Regions from separate parts of the Pseudoduganella sp. SL102 genome, predicted to be linked through region 2. Evidence: predicted binding sites of a transcription regulator. Region 2 holds the regulator's gene; the other holds the start of a gene.
The links. The regulator NrdR, encoded in region 2, represses ribonucleotide reductase genes. The targets are predictions, from matches to a motif close to CACNANATNTNGTG.

Region 1 (4,778 bases), 3.0 Mb from region 2:
CTGTTCGTGGTGCAGGTGCCGGGCCGCCCGACGGAACTGCACGTGCAGGACGACGGCCCCGGCATCTCCCCTGAGGTGCGGGCCCACCTGTTCGAACCGTTCTACACTACCTCGTCGAAGGGCACGGGGCTGGGGCTGTACCTGGCGCGCGAGCTGTGCCTGAACAACGAGGCGATGCTGGACTACGAATACCGCCTCGATGCCGGGCCGGTGGCCGCGCCGCTGTCTTCCGGCCGGTTCGTCATCACGTTCGCGCACCCGTCAAGAGAAGAAGAGCCGACATGAGTACCTCCCCCCGCGTACTGGTGGTCGATGACGAAGACGACCTGCGCGACCTGCTGGAAATCACGCTGCTCAAGATGGGCCTGGACGTGGATGGCGCGGCCGACCTGCGCAGCGCGCGCGCCCAGCTGGGCGCCCACGAGTACGACCTGGTGCTGACGGACATGCGCCTGCCCGATGGCCTGGGCCTGGACCTGGTGCGCGAGATCGCCGCCAGCGGCCGCAACCTGCCGGTGGCCGTGGTGACCGCGTTCGGCAGCGCGGAAAACGCCGTGGTGGCGCTGAAGGCGGGCGCCTTCGATTACGTGACGAAGCCGCTGCAGCTCGACCAGCTGCGCATGATGGTGCAGTCGGCACTGAAGCTGAATGTGCCTTCCGGGCCGGCGGTGCCGAGCACGGTGGACAGCCGCCTGAAGGGGCAGTCGGCGGCGATGCAGGCCCTGCGCGCGCAGATCGCCCGGCTGGCGCGCTCGATGGCGCCGATCGCCATCACGGGAGAATCGGGGTCCGGCAAGGAACTGGCCGCCCGCGAAATCCATGCGCAGGGCGCGCGCGCCGACAAGCCGTTCATCGCCGTGAACTGCGGCGCGATTCCCGAGGCGCTGATGGAGGCGGAATTCTTCGGCTACCGCAAGGGCGCGTTCACGGGCGCAGCGGACGAGCGCGACGGCTTCTTCCAGGCCGCCAACGGCGGCACGCTGATGCTCGACGAGGTGGCGGACCTGCCGCTGCCGATGCAGGTCAAGCTGCTGCGCGCGATCCAGGAGCGGCGCGTGCGCAAGATCGGCGCCACCGCCGAGGAACCGGTGGATGTGCGCATCGTCAGCGCCACGCACCAGGACCTGGCGCGCTGCGTGGAGCAGGGCAAGTTCCGCCAGGACCTGTTCTACCGGCTGAACGTGATCGAGCTGTCGCTGCCGCCGCTGCGCGAGCGGCTCGACGACCTGCCGGTGCTGACCGACGCGATCCTGGCCCGGCTGAGCGCGCCGGGCGGCCCGCCGGCCACCCTGGGGCCGGGCGTGCTCGATGCGCTGCGCGGCTACAGCTTTCCCGGCAACGTGCGCGAACTGGAAAACATCCTGGAACGGGCGCTGGCGTTTTCCAACGATGGCGTGATCGGCGTGGCCGACCTGGCGCTGAAGGGGGCCAGGCTGGCCGAACCCCAGGCGGCGACTCCGGCGCCCGCGCCGGCCGCTTCGGTTCCGGTCGAGGCCCCGGTACCGCTGGTGTCCCCCGCACCGGCACCGGCCGGCGAACGGATGCCGCCATTGCCCGACCTTTCCGTGCTGCCGTCGAACCTGCCCGCGTACCTCGAGCGGGTGGAGCGCGAGATCATCGTGCGCGCCCTCGACCAGACCCAGTACAACCGCACCCAGGCCGCGCAACTGCTCGGGATCAGCTTCCGGCAGTTGCGCTACCAGATGCAGAAACTGGGCATCCAGGAGCCCGAGGGGTAAACCAGACGTACCTGGAAGCCTGGTGCCGGACACCGGTGTTTGCCTGCCGGGCCGGGACCGGGGGCCGGCATTTTTCCCGGCGAATGCATGCGGGGAAATGTCCGGCACTCGTTGCTTCGAAGCTGGCGGGCACCGCTGGCGGTATCATAAAGCAACCCGGGGAGGCGTCGTGGCGACCATTGCTGAAAGCTTGGGCAAGCTTGCATGGCTAGCACATTTGCGCGGTTAGCGCTTGCTTACCAAAGAACGCCTGTTCTTATCGAAGGCTTCAAAAGTCAATAGAATTATTAGGCATTCTGGCAAAAATATCCGGTCGTAACGCTTGTCGCGCGCATCCTCGCTCACTACAATTAGTGTCATAGATTGTGTGGTGCACTAAATCTAGTGCTCAGGTGGATAACCTGGTGGGTAACTTGGCGATTTCGGTTGATAACTCAGTTGATAACCCAGTTGATAACTGCGTTGATAACTTTGTTGTGATCAGGCATCTCTTCGATAGCGCCAGGGCCCACACCCGATACCGCACCACACATGAGCCACCGGGCAAGAACCGGCAACCGGAGAGTCATTCGAACATCTGTTTCGAGGGCCCCGGCATTGCCATTCTTATCTCGTTTTTTTGTGGCGAAAGAATTTGTTCCGAACAACTAATCGGGAGCTGAATACACATGCAATCGAACCAAGACATCACCACGCAGTCCGCCCAGCAAGTTCCAGCCGCCGCAGCGCAGCCGGCCAGCGGCCTGGCCACCGCAGCAGCCATGGGCGACTACCGCATCATCCGCCGTAACGGCGCCGTCGTGGCCTTCGAGCCATCGAAGATCAAGGTCGCGATGACCAAGGCCTTCCTGGCCGTGCAGACGGACAAGGGCGGCCCGGCCGCAGCGTCCGCGCGTATCCGCGACCTGGCCGAACAGCTGACGGACAACGTGGTGAATGCCCTGGTGCGCCGCCAGCCTTCCGGCGGCACGTTCCATATCGAAGACGTGCAGGACCAGGTGGAACTGGCCCTGATGCGCTCCGGCGAGCACGACGTGGCCAAGGCCTATGTGCTGTACCGCGCCAAGCAGATGGAAGAGCGCCGTGCCAAGAAGGCCGCCGCGGGCGCCGCCGGCATCGCCGAGCCGGAACTGCATGTGACCGAGAATGGCCAGCGCCGCCCGCTGGTGGTGCAGGAAGTGCGCGACCTGATCGATGCCGCCTGCTCCGGCCTGGAAAAGCACGTCGATGCCGACGCCATCCTCTCCGAGACGTTCCGCAACCTGTACGACGGCGTGCCCGTCGAAGAGCTGTACAAGTCCGCCATCCTGGCTGCCCGCGCGCTGATGGAAAAGGACCCGGCCTACACGCAAGTTACCGCCCGCATCCTGCTGCACGTGATCCGCCGCGAAGTCTTCGGCAAGGAAACCCCGCAGGCGCAAGCCGCCGCGGCCTACGTGGAGTACTTCCCGCAATACGTGGCCAAGGGCATCGCCGCCGAGCTGCTTGACCCGAAGCTGGCCGAGTTCGACCTGCAGAAGCTGGCCAAGGCGCTGGTCGCCGACCGCGACCTGCAGTTCGGCTACATCGGCCTGCAAACGCTGTATGACCGCTACTTCCTGCACATCCGCGACGTGCGCATCGAAATGCCGCAGGCGTTCTACATGCGCGTGGCGATGGGCCTGGCGCTGAACGAGGAAAACCGCGAAGCGCGCGCGATCGAGTTCTACAACCTGCTGTCCTCGTTCGACTTCATGTCGTCGACGCCGACGCTGTTCAACTCCGGCACGCTGCGCTCGCAGCTGTCGTCGTGCTACCTGACCACCGTCTCCGACGACCTGGAAGGCATCTACGACGCCATCAAGGAAAACGCGCTGCTGGCGAAATTCGCGGGCGGCCTGGGCAACGACTGGACGCCGGTGCGCGCACTGGGCGCCCACATCAAGGGCACCAACGGCAAGTCTCAGGGCGTGGTGCCGTTCCTGAAAGTGGTCAACGACACGGCCGTGGCCGTGAACCAGGGCGGCAAGCGCAAGGGCGCCGTGTGCGCCTACCTGGAAACCTGGCACATGGACATCGAGGAATTCCTCGACCTGCGCAAGAACACCGGCGACGACCGCCGCCGCACGCACGACATGAACACGGCGAACTGGATTCCCGACATGTTCATGAAGCGCGTGATGGAAAAGGGCGACTGGACGCTGTTCTCGCCGTCCGAAACGCCGGACCTGCACGATAAGGTCGGCAAGGCCTTCGAAGAAGCCTACCTCGGCTATGAAGCCGCGGCGGCCCGCGGCGAAATCCGCGTGTTCAAGAAGATCGCCGCGCTGGACCTGTGGCGCAAGATGCTGTCGATGCTGTTCGAGACGGGCCACCCGTGGATCACCTTCAAGGATCCGTGCAACATCCGTTCGCCGCAGCAGCACGTGGGCGTGGTGCACAGCTCGAACCTGTGCACCGAGATCACGCTGAACACCGGCCCGGACGAGATCGCCGTCTGCAACCTGGGTTCCGTGAACCTGCCGGCGCACATGAAAGAGGGCAAGCTCGACCATGTGAAGCTGCAAAAGACCATCCGCACCGCGATGCGCATGCTGGACAACGTCATCGACATCAACTACTACGCCGTCGACAAGGCGCGCAACGCGAACATGCGCCACCGTCCGGTGGGCATGGGCGTGATGGGCTTCCAGGACTGCCTGCACATGATGCGCGTGCCGTACGCTTCGCAAGAGGCGGTGAACTTCGCCGATACGTCGATGGAAGCGGTTTGCTACTACGCCTACTACGCCTCGACCGAGCTGGCCGAAGAGCGCGGCCAGTACGCCTCGTACAAGGGTTCGCTGTGGGACCGCGGCATCCTGCCGCAAGACTCCGTGAAGCTGCTGCTCGAAGAGCGCGGCGGCTACCTGGAGCAGGACATGTCGTCGTCGATGGACTGGACCCCGCTGCGCGAGCGCATCAAGCAGTTCGGCATGCGCAACTCGAACTGCGTGGCGATCGCCCCGACCGCGACCATTTCGAACATCATCGGCGTCTCGGCCTGCATCGAACCGACGT
Region 2 (4,778 bases):
TTGTTCGGGCGTGCCATCCGGCCGCTTGCCGCGCCAGCCGACCTTGACGACGACCGGGTCACCCGCCGCGCCGCTGCACGCCCAGCGCAGCCTTCCCGCCACATACGGCTGCGCATCGCGGCAAACGCGGGCCCGGCCCGCCGGCAACGCGGCACGCACCTGCCGCGACAGTTCGTAGACATCCAGCCGGGCTATCTGCGCGGCATCGCATGGCTGGTCCCGGCAGGTATTGTCCGGCGCGGCCGGTACCGGTCCGGCATGGGCGTTGACATCAACGCCGAGGTAGATGGCGGGTACCAGCCCGGCATTGGCACGGATGCGGTCGGCCATCGCGGTGGCCATCTGGACCGAAGCCGACAGCAGCGCCGATTCGTGCCGCGTGCGCATCGCATGCAACTGCATGGCGGTGCCGCCGATCAGGCCCAGTGCGAGCACCAGGACCGCGATCAGCACTTCCAGCAAGGTGAACCCGGCAACCTGGCGCATCACGACCTCCTTCAGCTCTGCCGTACAAGTTAGGCGGTAGCGAACTGAAGCGGTTGAGCGCCCGCAAGAACAGGCCGGTCAGGTGAAGAATATCTGGAGGAATGTTGCGCAAAGGACTTGCAAGCGTTTGCAAGCCGTTGTCATGGCGCCGCGGTGGATTGCTCGTGACGGCAAGCGCCAGCGCGGGACGGTGAAACCGGAGGGATAGCGTGGGCCACGCCGATGAAACGGTGCCGGGGAAGCGATGCTGTGAAGCGATACTGGTAAAAGCGCTGGTGAAACGATACTGGTCAAAGCGCTGGCGAAACGATGCGAGCCCCCGCCGCCCCAGCTACTGCCCCAGCTACTTATTCCTGCCGCTTGCGCTCTTGCCCGGCCTCTTCGATCGCATCCTGGAATTCCGCGAGATCCTCGAAATTCTTGTAGACGGACGCGAAACGGATATACGCCACCTTGTCGAGCCGCTTCAGCTCGGCCATCACCAGTTCGCCGATATGGTTCGAATCGACTTCGCGCTTGCCGCTCGTCAGCAGTTTTTCGGCGATGGCCTTGACCGCGTCGTCCACCGCGGCGGCGGCCACCGGGCGCTTGCGCAGCGCGAGCATCAGGCTGCCGCGCAACTTGGCTTCCGCGTATTCGGTGCGGCTGCCATTCTTCTTGACCACGAACGGCATGGAAAGTTCAATCCGCTCGTAGGTCGTGAAGCGCTTGTCGCACTTGCCGCAGCGCCGCCGGCGCTTGATCGCATCCCCTTCCTCCGATACGCGGGTATCGAGGACGTGGATTTCATCGTGCTGGCAGAACGGACATTTCATGGCGGGACCGGGTGGAATCAAAAAAAGCGCCGGGCCTCGCAGCCCGGCGCCCCGATAGTAACAACGTGTCGATTACGCGTAAACCGGGTACTTGTCAGCCAGCACCTTGACGGCGGCTTTCACGCGCTCGATCGTGGCGGCATCCTGCGGATTGTCCAGCACGTCGGCGATCAGGTTGCCCACTTCTTCCGCTTCCGCTTCCTTGAAGCCGCGCGTGGTCATGGCCGGGCTGCCCAGGCGGATGCCGGACGTGACGAACGGCTTTTGCGGGTCGTTCGGGATGCCGTTCTTGTTGCAGGTGATGTGGGCCGAACCCAGGATCGCCTCGGCTTCCTTGCCGGTCAGGTTCTTGGCGCGCAGGTCCACCAGGAACACGTGCGACTCGGTACCGCCGGAAACGATGCGCAGGCCGCGCTTGATCAGCGTTTTCGCCAGCACGTCGGCGTTCTTCACCACCTGCTGCTGGTAGGCCTTGAATTCTTCGGACTGGGCTTCCTTGAAGGCCACGGCCTTGCCAGCGATGACGTGCATCAGCGGGCCGCCCTGGATGCCGGGGAAGATCGCCGAGTTGATGATCTTCTCGTGTTCGGCCTTCATCAGGATGATGCCGCCGCGCGGGCCGCGCAGCGACTTGTGCGTGGTGGATGTGACGAAGTCGGCGTGCGGCACCGGGTTCGGGTACAGGCCGGCGGCGATCAGGCCGGCGTAGTGGGCCATGTCCACCATGAAGTAGGCACCGACCGCCTTGGCCACGGCGGCGAAGCGTTCGAAGTCGATCTTCTTCGAGAAGGCCGACGCGCCGGCGATGATCAGCTTCGGCTTGTGCTCGTGGGCCAGCTTTTCCATGGCTGCGTAGTCGATGTCTTCCTCGGCGGTCAGGCCGTACGACACCACGTTGAACCATTTGCCGGACATGTTCAGGCCCATGCCGTGCGTCAGGTGGCCGCCTTCGGCCAGCGACATGCCCATGATCGTGTCGCCCGGCTTCAGCACGGCGAAGAACACGCCCTGGTTCGCCTGCGAGCCGGAATTCGGCTGCACGTTGGCCGCTTCGGCGCCGAACAGCTGCTTCACGCGGTCGATCGCCAGTTGCTCGACGACGTCGACGTATTCGCAGCCGCCGTAGTAGCGTTTGCCCGGGTAGCCTTCCGCATACTTGTTCGTCAGCTGCGAGCCCTGCGCTTCCATCACCGCCGGCGACGTGTAGTTCTCCGATGCGATCAGTTCGATGTGGTCGTGCTGGCGCTTGTTCTCGTTCTGGATGGCGCCGAACAGTTCCGGGTCGATGGCGGCGAGGGTGTGATCTTTTGCGAACATGAAATTACTCCGATTAGGACTGGCAGATAGGATCGAATGACGAAGGCCGGGTAAGCGAAGGCAGCCCGGTCGCACGTACACTCGCGCGATTCCATCGTGGCTGCCCAGGCGAACGGCGTTGTGACATCTCACGTTCCCCGGTGGATCCCCACCTTTCGCCCGCGGTGCCGGTGGCGCCGCTGGCTTTTCGCCAGTTACGTGAGACATAAATGGAGCCAAGATTGTATGTGATGTACTGTGCAAGAGCAAGGAAGCGTGCCGCGCCAGGCGTCCCGCGCCATTGGTAGCGCGACCACAATGCTGTCGCTTCGGCTACAATCGGGGGTTGACCGGCTTCGCCGGACCGTTTTGACCAAATCCCGCCAACAATCGCAACCTCGAGGAAAGCACATGATCGTCTTCATCACCGGCGCTACCGCCGGTTTCGGCGCCGCGATGGCGCGCATCTTTGCCACCAACGGCCACCGCGTGCTGATTTCCGGCCGCCGCGAAGACCGGCTGGAAGCGCTGGCCGGCGAACTGGGGCCGAACGTGCGCGCCGTGCCGCTGGACGTGACCGACAAGGCGGCCATCCACGCGGCACTGGCGGCGCTGCCGGCCGATTGGCGCGACATCGACGTGCTGATCAACAATGCCGGGCTGGCGCTGGGCATCCGTCCGGCGCACGAAGCAGCGCTGGAAGACTGGGAAACCATGATCGCCACCAACTGCACCGGCCTGGTCACGATGACCCGTGCCGTCCTGCCGGGCATGGTGGAACGCAATAGCGGGCTGGTCATCAACCTGGGCTCGGTGGCCGGCCGCTTCCCCTACCCCGGCGGCAATGTCTATGGCGCTACCAAGGCCTTCGTCGACCAGTTCACGCTGAACCTGCGCTCGGACCTGGTGGGCACCGGCGTGCGCGCCACCAATATCGCGCCGGGCCTGTGCGGCGGCACCGAATTCTCGAACGTGCGCCTGAAGGGCGACGATGCCGCGGCGGCGAAAGTGTACGAAGGCACCACGCCGTTGACGGCGGAAGACATCGCCGCCACCGCGTACTGGATCGCCACCCTGCCGCCGCATGTCAACATCAACATGATCGAGCTGATGCCGACCTGCCAGGCGGCGGGACCGCTGGCGGTCAAGCGCGCCGGCTGACGGTTGCTCCGCCGTGCATTGCCCAGGCGAATCATTCGTAAGCGATTGTTACAAGTATTGGTCGTTTGCAGGGGATTTGTTTAACTGCCCAGCTTGACATGCTGTCAGCAAACTTTTGGCAACGTTGTGTGCTAAATGACGTAGAATGTTGCCTAATAACACTTGTAACAAATGATCATGCCATCAGAGTTCACCTGGGAAGTCCGTGTCTATTACGAGGATACGGACGCGGGCGGCATCGTTTATTACGCGAATTACCTGAAGTTCTTCGAACGTGCGCGTACCGAATGGCTGCGTGCGATCGGCGTTGGCCAGCAGGCGCTGCTGGAAGCCCATGATGCGATGTTCGTGGTGAAGAACGTGAGCGCGGACTATCATGCGCCGGCCAAACTGGACGATGCCCTAGAATTAACACTAGTTATCGAGAAGCTTGGCCGTGCCTCCATCGTGTTCCGGCAGCAGGCATGGCGTGGCACGACCTTGCTCAACACGGCGCTGGTCAAGATCGGCTGCGTCGATTCCGCGCTGCGTCCCCGCGCCGTGCCCGACGAAGTGGCCGAGCGCATGCGTGCCTATGTAGCGTAGCGCCAGCCGGGCAGCGTCACCGATGGGCAGGCGGATGCCACCGCCAGCATGACCCTTTGCCGTACTTACATTCTAACTAATTCATAAATGAACGGTTCCCAAGATCTTTCCTTCATCGCCCTCATCTCCAACGCCCACCTGATCGTCCAGCTGATCATGGCGTTGCTGCTCGGCCTCTCGATCGTCAGCTGGACCTACATTTTCAAGAAATGGTTCGACGTGCGCGCCGCGCGCCGCCTGACGATCGACTTCGAGAAAACCTTCTGGGCCGGCGGCAACCTGCACCAGCTGTACCAGGCCGCCGGCAGCAACCGCGCCAACAATGGCGCGCTGTCGCGCATCTTCGAAGCGGGCATGGGCGAGTTCATCAAGGGCAAGCAGGCCGTGGCGGCCAACCGTGAAACGTTCGATGGCGGCGCGCTGCTCGACGGCGCT

Region 1: a site for NrdR is predicted at 2,113-2,126, ahead of OU994_RS28975 (ribonucleoside-diphosphate reductase subunit alpha). Genes of this name have one in related genera too.

The regions. Positions count from the first base shown of each region.
Region 1 is NZ_CP115554.1:6,840,825-6,845,602, reverse strand. It holds gene OU994_RS28985 (PAS domain-containing sensor histidine kinase) at 1-285, shown strand, start outside; gene OU994_RS28980 (sigma-54 dependent transcriptional regulator) at 282-1,739, shown strand; gene OU994_RS28975 (ribonucleoside-diphosphate reductase subunit alpha) at 2,408-4,778, shown strand, end outside.
Region 2 is NZ_CP115554.1:2,403,221-2,407,998, reverse strand. It holds gene pilV (type IV pilus modification protein PilV) at 1-486, opposite strand, end outside; gene nrdR (transcriptional regulator NrdR) at 834-1,301, opposite strand; gene glyA (serine hydroxymethyltransferase) at 1,374-2,618, opposite strand; ZMP/ZTP riboswitch at 2,714-2,826, opposite strand; gene OU994_RS10190 (SDR family NAD(P)-dependent oxidoreductase) at 3,009-3,758, shown strand; gene ybgC (tol-pal system-associated acyl-CoA thioesterase) at 3,936-4,343, shown strand; gene tolQ (protein TolQ) at 4,431-4,778, shown strand, end outside.